Regions from separate parts of the Pseudomonas urmiensis genome, predicted to be linked through region 3. Evidence: predicted binding sites of a transcription regulator. Region 3 holds the regulator's gene; each other region holds the start of a gene.

Region 1 (3,081 bases), 2.8 Mb from region 3:
CTTCGATGACCTCGAAGCCGGCTTCGACCAGTGCGGCCTTGAGCCGGCCAACTTTCTTTTCGGTGTCGTCGATCAGCAGGATGCGTAGCATGTTCGTCCCCCTCACAGACCGACACGGGCGCTGGGTGTTTCAGCCATGGCATGCAGGCGAAAGCTGCGCGCATAGCCGTGGGGATCGCTGCCATCCCAGCGGATGCCGTCGATCAGCAGGCTGCTGCGCATTGGCAGCTCAGCGCAAGGCACGCCGAGTGCTGCCGCAGCTTCCCGGTAGAGCGCCAGCTGCTGCACCTGGCGAGCGACGTCGAGGTAATCAGGGTCTTCGCGCAAAAGACCCCAGCGGCGGAACTGAGTCATGAACCACATGCCGTCGGACAGGTACGGCAGGTTGGCCCGGCCTTGGTCGAACAGGCGCAGCGCATGCCGGTCTTGCCAGCGGTTGCCCAGGCCGTCCTGGTAGTCGCCGAGCAAGCGCGGCTCGATGTTTTCCAGCGGCGTATCCAGGTACGCCTTGCCGCTGAGCAACTGGGCGGTGCTGCGGCGGTTTTCCGGGCTCTGCTCGATGAAGCGGCTGGCGGCGAGAATGGCTGTGATCAAGGCTCGGGCGCTGTTGGGGTATTGCTCGGCAAAGGCGCGCGCGCAACCGAGGACTTTTTCTGGATGATCTGGCCAGATCGACTGACTGGTGGCCAGGGTGAAACCTTGGCCTTGGGCCACGGCATCGGCCGACCAGGGTTCGCCGACGCAAAAGCCATCGATACGCCCGGCCTGGACGTGAGCGACCATCTGCGCCGGTGGCACCACGACACTGTGCACGTCGCGCAGTGGATGAATGCCTTGGCTGGCCAGCCAGTAGTACAACCACATCGCGTGGGTGCCGGTGGGGAAGGTCTGGGCGAAGGTCAGTCGTGGGCCATTTTGGTGCGCAAGCCTGGCCAGTGCTTCAGGGCTGGTCACGCCCTTGCGTTGCAGGGCCGGCGACAGGTTGATCGCCTGGGCATTCTGGTTGAGGCCCATGAGCACCGCCATGTCGCTGGCCGGTACTCCGCCGATACCCAGGTGTACGGCGTAGATCAGGCCATATAGGCAGTGCGCCGCGTCGAGTTCGCCGCTGACCAGTTTATCGCGCAGGCCGGCCCAGGAGGCCTGGCGCTTGAGGTTGAGGGTCAGGCCCTGTTGCTGGGCAAAGCCTTGGGTGGCTGCGACCACTACCGAAGCACAATCGGTCAGAGCCATGAAGCCAATGTCCAGGCTGGGCTTTTCCGGTGCATCGCTGCCGTTGACCCAGGCCAGAGGTGTTGCGCGGGGGAATGTATTCACGAAGCTCCTCGCCCGTACTGAATAGGCTTTGAAGCCTGAGCGAAGCAAGCGATATGCCAGAGGTGCGGTAAAGGCCTGTCGCGGCGGCGGCGTGCTGGCTATAATCGCCCCCTCACTCACCCCCGAGTCTTGCCCGCCCATGTATACCCTGGCCCGCCAGCTGTTGTTCAAGCTTTCTCCGGAAACCTCCCACGACCTGTCCCTCGACCTGATCGGCGCAGGTGGCCGGCTGGGGCTCAATGGCTTGCTGTGCAAGCAGCCGGCAGCAACCCCGGTGACCGTCATGGGCTTGAACTTCGCCAACCCGGTGGGCCTGGCCGCGGGCTTGGACAAGAATGGCGCGGCCATCGATGGCTTCGCCCAGCTGGGTTTTGGCTTCGTCGAGATCGGCACCGTGACCCCGCGTGCGCAACCGGGCAACCCCAAGCCGCGCCTGTTCCGTCTGCCAGAGGCGAGCGCGATCATCAACCGCATGGGCTTCAACAACCTAGGCGTCGATCATTTGCTCACGCGGGTGCGGGCTTCGCGCTATGACGGCATCCTGGGCATCAATATTGGCAAGAACTTCGACACCCCGGTCGAGCGCGCGGTTGACGACTACCTGATCGGCCTGGAGAAGGTCTACAACGACGCCAGCTATATCACCGTCAACGTCAGCTCGCCGAATACCCCGGGCCTGCGTTCGCTGCAGTTCGGTGACTCGCTCAAGCAACTGCTCGATGCCCTGGCCGTGCGCCGCGAGCAACTGGCGAGCGAGCATGGCAAGCGCGTGCCGATGGCGATCAAGATCGCCCCGGACATGACCGATGAAGAAACTGCCCTGGTAGCGGCGGCCTTGCTCGAGTCGGGTATGGATGCAGTGATCGCCACCAACACCACGCTGTCTCGCGAAGGCGTCGAAGGCCTGCCGTTCGGCGGCGAGGCGGGTGGGCTGTCGGGGGCTCCAGTGCTGGAAAAAAGCACCCACACGGTGAAGGTGCTGGCGGGCGAGCTGTCCGGGCGGATGCCGATCATCGCTGCGGGCGGGATTACCGAAGGCCGGCATGCTGCCGAGAAGATCGCCGCGGGTGCGAGCCTGGTACAGATCTATTCGGGCTTCATCTACAAGGGCCCGGCGTTGATTCGCCAGGCGGTGGATGCCATCGCTGCCATGCCGCGCCAGTAACGGCGGGGCATAAAAAAGGGCCCCATCAAGGGGCCCCTGGGCCGTAGCCCGCCGCCCGGATGGGGCGTGCATGGTGACTCGAATTCAATGTCCTCGTTCAGCCAACGGCGTGATTTTCGTTGAGTCTATGGATGCCAGCGGTGCCGGTCATACCGTCCCAGTTATCTCCGCGACCTTCGCGCCAGCCGTTGATCCAGGCCTGGCGAACGGATGGAAGGGTGAAGGGGCAAAGTTCGCGAGATTTGCCGGTGACCCCATACTGGTAGCCACGTGAATATGCTCTTTCCAACGGATCACGCTTAAGTCTTCTCATAGGGTGTTGCCCTCACTTGTTGACTGTAATGTCCCGTCGGCCTCTCTGAGGCCGGGCAGAATCTTTCTGCCGGTTTTGCGCTCGCTGCCGGCGTCGCGAGCAGAAGTGTCGTTCCATTGCGAAACGACCTGAGTTCAGTTCTAACGAATGCGAGTCACAGTGTGAATGATCGATTTGTCATAAGGACGTAACCTTTCTGCCGATGAAAGGATAAGTAAATAAATGCGACTCAACCCTGTTTAGGCTTTAGCCCGCTATGATCAGGGTTTAGTGGCGGTTGCAGTCA
Region 2 (3,081 bases), 530 kb from region 3:
GGGCCTGGGACGAGCCCAGCGAGTTGGTAATGGTATTGACCGACTCGTTCAACGAGGTGATGCCTTCCAGGCTGCTGAACTGCGCCAGCTGGGCAACGAACTCGCCGTTTTCCTGTGGGTCCAGCGGGTTCTGGTGCTGCATCTGGGTAACCAGCAGCTGCAGGAACGCATCCTTGCCCAAGCTATCGGTACCGGTCTTGGACGCCGTATCGGTCGTGGTCTTTTTAGTGCCGGTGCTGACGCCCGATGCCGAGATCACATCGTTGAGGTTCACACCGTTTGAAGTATCGATTGCCATGGTCCGGATTCCTTATCACTGACCCAGGGTCAGTACTTTCTGCATCATGGTCTTGGCAGTGTTCATCAGCTCGGCGTTGGTCTGGAACGAACGGTTGGCGGAGATCATGTCAGCCATCTCTTCAACCACGTTGACGTTCGGGTAGTAGACGTAGCCGTCCTTGTTCGCCGCCGGATGATTCGGCTCGTAGCGCGCTTCAAGGTTGCTCTGATCTTCCACGATGCCCATGACCTGCACACCCTGACCGGCTTCACCCTGATCCTGGAACAGCGACTGGCCTACGCCACCCTGGGCCTGCTGGAAGGTGGTGGCGAACACTGGGTGACGCGCACGGTAGGTCTGGTCGATGCTCGAGGACACGGTCTCGGCGTTAGCGATGTTCGACGCCACGGTGTTGAGGCGGGTGTTCTGCGCACTCATGCCGCTACCGGCGATATTGAAAACGTTGGCAAGGGACATGGTCACTCTCCGCGCAGGGCCGATACCAGCCCTTTGAATTTACTGTTGAGCATGGTGAAGCTGGCCTGGAAACCGATCGCGTTTTCGGCATAGTTGGCCTGCTCGATCTGGGCATCCACGGTGTTCTGGTCGATCGACGGCTGCATCGGCGTGCGGTATTGCAGGGTGTCGTCGGCCATGGCCAGGCCTTCGGCCTCGATATGCCGGGTGTTGGTCCGGTCCAGGGCAATACGCCCCTTCTGCTGCTTGTCGGCCTCGGCAGCCAGCACCGAGGAGAAATCCAAGTCGCGCGCTTTGAAGTTGGGCGTGTCGGCGTTGGTAATGTTGTTGGCCAGCACTTCAGCGCGCTGGGCGCGGAAGCTCAGAGCCTTTTCGTGAATGCCAAGCGCCTTGTCGAAACTGATGCTCATGTCTGGAAACCTTCGACGGTTGACCGGAGTGTCGTTGGCCAAGCTATAGCAAGGCCTGTGCCAATCTTGGAAAAGCCCGGAAAGCCTGGGCTTGGGCCAACTCGACCAACGCCGTCATGCCAGAAAAGCGGCAAACTGCTTCCGCTCACGCAGCGGCAAGCGGCAATCGATCAGCGGCAAAAGCGGCAAAGCAAAAAATTGACGCCAGGCAAAAGTGTCAATTAGCCATCAATTACGCTAGCATCCGCGACCGCGCTGATATGTGGCATGAGGCCACTATCTTATGGATCGAAGGTCTCACGCCACGCATGGATGCGCGTTGTTTTCCCACTGTTTTCCAAGGAAAGAACCCGTGGCTCCGTTGACCTTCCGCAAAACCTTGCTGGCCCTGGCCATCACCACCAGCGCCCTGCCCGCCTTCGCCGAAACCGTGCAACTGACCAATGCCGGCTACAAGAGCGAACACCAGACCCATAACGGCGACCTCGAATTCACTGGCAGCTATACCGGCGGCAGTGACGAAGACGCTATCGAGCTCAATGGCTCGACCATCACCGGCAACCTGATCCTCAACAGCACCATTAACAGCACCGGTGATTTTGCCGGTGGCGTCGACATGGACAGCTGGGAAGACAACCTGGGCTGGGCACGCAACACCATCGAAGGCGACGTGATCAACAAAGGCAGCATCACCGCCACGGGCGGTGGCGCCAACGCGCTGATGATCGATCCGGCCTACATCGGCGGCAGCGTAATCAACCAAGGCTTGCTGGCAGCGATTGGCGAACCGCTGGATGACGATGGCGAAATCGACGTGGCCCGTGCCCTGGACTTCTCCGGCACCTCGCTGATCGAAGGCGACCTGGTCAATGCCAGCACCGGCCGCATCGTCGCCAAAGGTGAAGACTCGCGCGGGATCAACCTCGAAGGCGGCACCATCAAGGGCAAGCTGATCAACTTCGGCACTATCGAAGTCAGCGGCGATGGCGCCACGGCCATCGACGCCACCACCAGCAAGTACGGCGACATGGTTGACCTGGCGGGCATCGAAAACCACGGCACCATCATCGCCACCGGTGAAGATGCCAACGGCATCATGCTCGATGGCGCCAGCCTGAGCAGCGCCGACGGTGTCCACCTGCTCAACACCGGCAAGATCATTGCCCAAGACGCCGCGATCACCATTGGCAACGTCGATTTCGATGGCCCTGGTCTGCAGCCTTGGTATCAGCAACACGGCGACCTGAACATCTACAACAGCGGCAGCATCATTTCCCAGGATGAAGCCATCGACGCTTCCGAGGCTAACCGCCCGGTCGAGCTGATCCTGCGCAAAGGCAGCGTCATCGTCGGCAACCTGATCGACCTGTCGAACATCGAAGTCGAGGGCGACACCTCGTTCACCGGCACCGACAGCAGCGCCGATGGCGCCAACATTCGCCTGAAGGATAACGGCTGGATCAATGTCGGCTCGGCCAGCGACAACCTGGCCACCACGCTGTCGCTGCAGTCGGCGCACACCAGCATTGCCGGCAACCTGTACGTAGCGGGCAACTCGGCACTGGGCCTGACCCTGGGTGCCGACACCGATCCGTCGCGGGCGGTGGTACAGGTCAGCGGCACTGCCGAATTCGGTCAAGGCGCCCAGTTGAAACTGGCCGCGCGCGGCAACGACTTCAGCGCCAACGGCAGCAGCTACACCTTGATCGAGGCTGGCAAACTGCAAGTGCTCGATGCCAGCGGCGAGAATGTCGACCCACAAGGCACCATCGCCGTCACCAGCACGTCGGCCCTGCTCAATGTCGACAGCAGCGTCATTCGTGACAATCAAGTGGTGGCGGTGGTCACCACCAAGAGCCAGCAAGGCATCGACCAGATCCTTGAGCAGCATGGTGGCTCGGACAACCACAAGCG
Region 3 (3,081 bases):
CGACATCGACGTGGTGACCTCGGTGGGCAACCTGGCCTACTTCGAACAGCAGCAGAGCGCCGCCAAGCCCGACAAGATGAAAGGCTGGGCTGTGACCATCCAGTACCAGGCGCAGAAAGACACGGTGATCCTCACCGACCGCGCCAAGGTCGAGAACGAAGGCAACACCACCGAAGGCGAGAAGATCGTCTACAACACCAAGTCCCAGGTGGCGACCGCCGGCCGTGGCGGCAATGTGTCCACGCCACGTCAGCGTATCGACATGGTGATCCAGCCGAAGAAGAAGGCCGAGTAAATGGCAACCCTCAAAGCCCAGCACCTGGCCAAGAGCTACAAGGGCCGCCAGGTGGTTCGCGATGTCAGCCTGTCGATCGACAGCGGCCAGATCGTCGGTCTGCTGGGGCCTAACGGCGCCGGCAAGACCACTTGCTTCTACATGATCGTCGGCCTGGTCCAGGCCGACCAGGGCCGCGTGCTGATCGACAGCAACGACGTCAGCCATCAGCCCATGCACGGTCGCGCACGCGCCGGCATTGGCTACCTGCCGCAGGAAGCCTCGATCTTCCGCAAGCTGTCGGTGGCCGACAACATCATGGCCATTCTCGAGACCCGCAAGGAACTCGACCGTGATGGCCGGCGCAAGGAGCTGGAAAGCCTGCTGCAGGAATTCCACATCAGCCACATCCGCGACAACCTCGGCATGAGCCTTTCCGGTGGCGAACGTCGCCGGGTCGAGATTGCCCGCGCCCTGGCGACCGCGCCGAAGTTCATCCTGCTCGATGAACCCTTCGCTGGTGTCGACCCGATTTCCGTGGGCGACATCAAGCAAATTATCCACCACCTCAAGGCCAAGGGTATCGGTGTACTGATCACCGACCACAACGTCCGCGAGACCTTGGATATCTGTGAAACCGCGTACATCGTCAACGATGGCCAGCTGATCGCCGAAGGCGATGCCGAGACCATCCTGGCCAACGATCTGGTCAAGGAAGTTTACCTGGGTCACGAGTTCCGACTCTGATGCCCAGGCTTGCCTGAGCACTGTCAGACGGCCAGTAAAACGGCCTCTGCCCGGCTTAAGTGCTACAGTGCTCTAGGCAAACGCTACAAATTAAGGCATATAACTTGCTTGAAATTGGCGCCGCGGCGCCCTTCGTGTAGTGGATGGCGCATGCGCGCCGGCGAACAAGGTATTAAGCCCCAGCCATGAAACCATCGCTCGTCCTAAAAATGGGCCAGCAACTGACGATGACCCCTCAGTTGCAACAGGCCATTCGTCTGCTTCAGCTCTCCACCCTGGACCTTCAACAGGAAATCCAGGAGGCGCTGGAATCCAACCCGATGCTCGAACGTCAGGAAGACGGCGAGGACTTCGACAACAGCGACCCGATGGCCGATAACGCCGAGAGCAAGCCGGCTGCCGAAGCTCAGGACAACAGTTTCCAGGAAAGCACCGTCTCCACCGAGAACCTCGAGGACGGCGAATGGAGCGAGCGCATCCCCAACGAATTACCAGTCGACACCGCCTGGGAAGATATCTACCAGACCAGTGCCAGCAGCCTGCCCAGCAACGATGACGACGAGTGGGATTTCACCACCCGCACCTCTGCTGGCGAAAGCCTGCAAAGCCACCTGCTGTGGCAACTGAACCTGGCGCCGATGTCCGACACCGACCGCCTGATCGCGGTCACCCTGATCGACAGCATCAACCAGCAGGGCTACCTGGAAGACACCCTCGAGGAAATCTGCGCAGGGTTCGACCCGGAGCTGGATATCGAGCTCGATGAGGTCGAGGCAGTTCTGCACCGCATCCAACAGTTCGAGCCAGCCGGCGTCGCCGCGCGCACCCTGGGCGAATGCCTGCTGCTGCAACTGCGCCAACTGCCCGGCAACACGCCGTGGATGGCCGAGGCCCAGCGCCTGGTCACCGACTTCATCGACCTGCTCGGCAGCCGCGACTACAGCCAGCTGATGCGCCGCATGAAGCTCAAGGAAGACGAGCTGCGCCAGGTCATCGAACTGGTACAGACCCTCAACCCACGCCCAGGCTCGCAGATCGAATCCAGCGAACCTGAGTACGTGGTGCCCGACGTGATCGTGCGCAAGGACAGCGAGCGCTGGCTGGTCGAGCTGAACCAGGAAGCCATCCCACGCCTGCGGGTCAACCCGCAGTACGCAGGCTTCGTGCGCCGCGCCGACACCAGCGCCGACAACACCTTCATGCGCAATCAGCTGCAGGAAGCGCGCTGGTTCATCAAGAGCCTGCAAAGCCGCAACGAGACCCTGATGAAGGTGGCCACGCAGATCGTCGAGCACCAGCGTGGCTTCCTCGACCATGGCGACGAGGCGATGAAGCCGTTGGTTCTGCATGACATCGCCGAAGCGGTGGGCATGCACGAGTCGACGATTTCCCGGGTTACCACCCAGAAATACATGCACACCCCGCGTGGCATCTACGAACTGAAATACTTTTTCTCAAGCCACGTGAGCACCGCCGAAGGCGGCGAATGCTCGTCTACGGCGATCCGCGCGATCATCAAGAAATTGGTTGCGGCGGAAAATCAGAAAAAGCCATTGAGTGACAGCAAGATCGCTGGTTTACTGGAGGCACAAGGCATCCAGGTAGCCCGTCGCACCGTCGCCAAGTACCGCGAGTCGCTCGGCATCGCACCGTCGAGTGAACGCAAGCGACTGATGTAGCCCCGGGATGTGCCACAGCGTTTGTGTGGCAGGTGCAATACCTGCCTCTTTATGCACGGGCAACAAAGGAGAAGCTGTATGCAAGTCAACATCAGTGGACAGCATGTAGAAGTTACCCAACCTCTTCGCGACTATGTGCTTGAAAAGCTCGCCCGCGTGGAGGGTCACTTCGACAAGATCACCAACGTGACGGTGATCATGAAGGTTGAAAAGCTTCAGCAGAAAATTGAAGCGACCCTGCAGATTCCCGGCGGCGAAGTGGTTGCCAATGCCGAACACCAAGACATGTATGCAGCGATCGATGCTTTGGCTGACAAGCTCGACCGCCAATTGAAAAAACATAAGGAAAAACAGCAAAGCCTGCTGCAAGGTGCAGCCGCC
Region 4 (3,081 bases), 5.1 Mb from region 3:
GGCTACCGCAAACCTGTGGGATTTCCTTGGCCTCTTCAGGCGGCAGGTCGTACAGGTTCTTGTCGGCGGCATCGCCTGGGTGGATCTTGTTCTGGATGCCGTCCAGGCCAGCCATCAGCAGTGCGGCGAAGCACAGGTATGGGTTGGCAGCTGGGTCCGGGAAGCGCGCTTCGATGCGGCGGGCTTTCGGGCTGGAAACGTAAGGGATACGGATCGAAGCCGAACGGTTACGGGCCGAGTAGGCCAGCATGACCGGAGCTTCGAAGCCTGGTACCAGACGCTTGTAGGAGTTGGTAGCCGGGTTGGTGAAGCCGTTCAGGGCTTTACCGTGCTTGATGATGCCGCCGATGAAGTACAGGGCGGTTTCCGACAGGCCGGCATAGCCTTCACCAGCGAAGGTGTTCTTGCCTTCTTTGGCGATCGACATGTGCACGTGCATGCCCGAGCCGTTGTCACCGTACAGTGGCTTAGGCATGAAGGTCGCGGTGCGGCCGTAGGCGTCGGCAACGTTGTGCACGCAGTACTTCAGGGTCTGAACTTCGTCAGCCTTGGCTACCAGGGTGTTGAACTTGACGCCGATTTCGTTCTGGCCGGCAGTTGCCACTTCGTGGTGGTGAACTTCGACGACCTGGCCCATTTCTTCCAGGGCGTTGCACATTGCGGTGCGGATTTCGTGGTCGTGGTCGACCGGCGGCAGCGGGAAGTAGCCGCCTTTGACGCCTGGACGGTGGCCTTTGTTGCCGCCTTCGACGTCCTGGTCGGTCATCCACGAGCCTTGCTCGGAGAAGATCTTGAACATCGAACCGGAGATGTCGGACTTGAACTTGACGTCGTCGAAGATGAAGAACTCAGGCTCTGGACCGACGAAGACGGTGTCACCGATACCGGTGGTCTTCAGGTACTCTTCGGCGCGACGAGCGATAGCGCGTGGGTCGCGGTCGTAGCCTTGCATGGTGGACGGCTCGATCACGTCGCAGACCAGGATCAGGGTCGGCTCTTCGGTGAACGGGTCCAGCACGGCGGTGCTGTCATCCGGCAGCAGGATCATGTCGGAGGCTTCGATGCCTTTCCAACCTTCGATGGAGGAGCCATCGAACATCTTGCCAGCTTCGAAGAACTCATCATCCAGCGCATCGCGAGCTGGCATGGTGACGTGTTGCTGCTTGCCTTTGGTGTCCGTGAAACGCAGATCAATCCACTTGACGTCATGATCTTTGATGAGCTGAACCGACTTCGACATGTTGTCCTCCGGATGGTCTAGAGCGCGGTGGGCCGCTGCCCTGGAAAAAGGGTGTCGCCGGGCGCGCATAGTCGGCCAAGCTTACCTGCCTCACAAGGGAGCAAATTGCATGCCAGTGCCCAAAAATGGCGAGGGCGGGACAAAAGCAGGCGTTTAGGGGCATTTATTCAGGGATGGGCGGGCTGCGACGCACTGATAAGACGCGTTTTTGAAAGGTTGCGCACCGTAATGGTGCGTAACTCAGCTATCGCTCATTGTCAGGGCTCTATCGCGGGGCAAGCCCGCTCCCACGCAGCCTATACAGGAGAACGTGCAGGCTACATAGGAGCGGGCTTGCCCCGCGATAGCTGCAGGCCTGTAAAACAGGGCTTGGCAGAGAAAGTCAAACCTTCTGTACAAAAGTTGGTCAAATCCTGAGCAATTTCCGCTATAATTCGCGCCCCTCATTTTCGGCAGGCCCTGGGCGCGCTGTTTACCCATGAAACTTATCGTCAAAGTCTTCCCAGAAATCACCATCAAGAGCCGGCCGGTGCGCAAGCGCTTCATCCGTCAGCTCGCGAAGAACATTCGCAATGTGCTCAAGGATCTGGACCCTGAGCTGAAGGTCGATGGTGTCTGGGACAACCTCGAAGTGGTCACCCGCGTCGAAGACGAAAAAGTCCAGCGCGAGATGATCGAGCGCCTGTCCTGCATGCCGGGGATCACCCACTTCCTGCAAGTGGAGGAATACCCGCTGGGCGACTTCGACGATATCGTCGAGAAGTGCAAGCAGCACTTCGGTCACCTGCTGGCCGGTAAACGCTTCGCCGTACGCTGCAAGCGCGGCGGCCACCATGACTTCACTTCGATGGACGTCGATCGCTACGTCGGCAGCCAACTGCGTCAGCAGTGCGGCGCCTCCGGGATCGACCTGAAGACCCCAGAAGTGATGGTGCGCATCGAGATCCGCGACCAGCGCCTGTACGTGATCCACAACCAGCACCAGGGCATCGGCGGCTATCCGCTGGGCGCCCTGGAGCAGACGTTGGTGTTGATGTCCGGTGGCTTCGACTCCACGGTGGCCGCCTACCAGATGATGCGCCGCGGCCTGATGACCCACTTCTGCTTCTTCAACCTCGGCGGCCGTGCCCACGAGCTGGGGGTGATGGAAGTTGCCCACTACCTGTGGAAGAAATACGGCAGCAGCCAGCGCGTGCTGTTCATCAGCGTGCCGTTCGAAGAAGTGGTCGGGGAGATTCTCGGCAAGGTCGACAACAGCTACATGGGCGTCACCCTCAAGCGCATGATGTTGCGCGCCTCGGCGAAAATCGCCGACCGTCTGGAAATCGATGCCCTGGTCACCGGCGAGGCGATCTCCCAGGTGTCCAGCCAGACCCTGCCTAACCTGGCAGTGATCGACCATGCCACCGACAAGTTGGTACTGCGCCCGCTGTTGGCCAGCCACAAGCAGGACATCATCGACACCGCTTATCAGATCGGTACCGCCGAGTTCGCCAAGCACATGCCAGAATACTGCGGCGTGATCTCGGTGAACCCGACCACCTGTGCCAAACCGCACCGGGTCGTGCACGAAGAAAACCAGTTCGACATGCAGGTACTCGAGCGCGCCTTGGAGCGTGCCCGTTTCATCTCGATCGACCACGTTATCGACGAGCTGGGCCAGGACATTCAGGTCGAGGAAGTGGGCGAAGCCCTGCCTGGCCAGATCGTCATCGACATTCGCCACCCCGATGCCCAGGAAGACGAACCCCTGGTGATCGACGGCGTCGAGGTCCAGGTCATGCCTTTCTATGCCATCAACAGTCGCTTCAAGCACCTCGATGGCAATCGTCAGTACCTTC

What was found. The regulator sigma-54, encoded in region 3, starts transcription at its own class of promoters, with help from an activator protein. The targets are predictions, from matches to a motif close to ANTGGCATNNANNTTGCTNT.
Region 1: HU737_RS14215 (CmpA/NrtA family ABC transporter substrate-binding protein) is a predicted target of sigma-54. The motif match lies at 1,359-1,378, and genes of this name have one in related genera.
Region 2: flgB (flagellar basal body rod protein FlgB) is a predicted target of sigma-54. The motif match lies at 1,213-1,232, and genes of this name have one in related genera.
Region 4: glnA (glutamate--ammonia ligase) is a predicted target of sigma-54. The motif match lies at 1,338-1,357, and genes of this name have one in related genera.

The regions. Positions count from the first base shown of each region.
Region 1 is NZ_JABWRE020000001.1:3,151,141-3,154,221, reverse strand. Features, by position in the region: gene HU737_RS14220 (ANTAR domain-containing response regulator) at 1-91, opposite strand, end outside; gene HU737_RS14215 (CmpA/NrtA family ABC transporter substrate-binding protein) at 103-1,317, opposite strand; gene HU737_RS14210 (quinone-dependent dihydroorotate dehydrogenase) at 1,457-2,482, shown strand; gene rmf (ribosome modulation factor) at 2,580-2,795, opposite strand.
Region 2 is NZ_JABWRE020000001.1:869,209-872,289, reverse strand. Features, by position in the region: gene flgD (flagellar hook assembly protein FlgD) at 1-298, opposite strand, end outside; gene flgC (flagellar basal body rod protein FlgC) at 314-757, opposite strand; gene flgB (flagellar basal body rod protein FlgB) at 760-1,167, opposite strand; gene HU737_RS03990 (autotransporter family protein) at 1,529-3,081, shown strand, end outside.
Region 3 is NZ_JABWRE020000001.1:342,216-345,296, reverse strand. Features, by position in the region: gene lptA (lipopolysaccharide transport periplasmic protein LptA) at 1-295, shown strand, start outside; gene lptB (LPS export ABC transporter ATP-binding protein) at 296-1,021, shown strand; gene HU737_RS01515 (RNA polymerase factor sigma-54) at 1,207-2,700, shown strand; gene hpf (ribosome hibernation-promoting factor, HPF/YfiA family) at 2,779-3,081, shown strand, end outside.
Region 4 is NZ_JABWRE020000001.1:5,454,377-5,457,457, forward strand. Features, by position in the region: gene glnA (glutamate--ammonia ligase) at 1-1,240, opposite strand, end outside; gene thiI (tRNA uracil 4-sulfurtransferase ThiI) at 1,719-3,081, shown strand, end outside.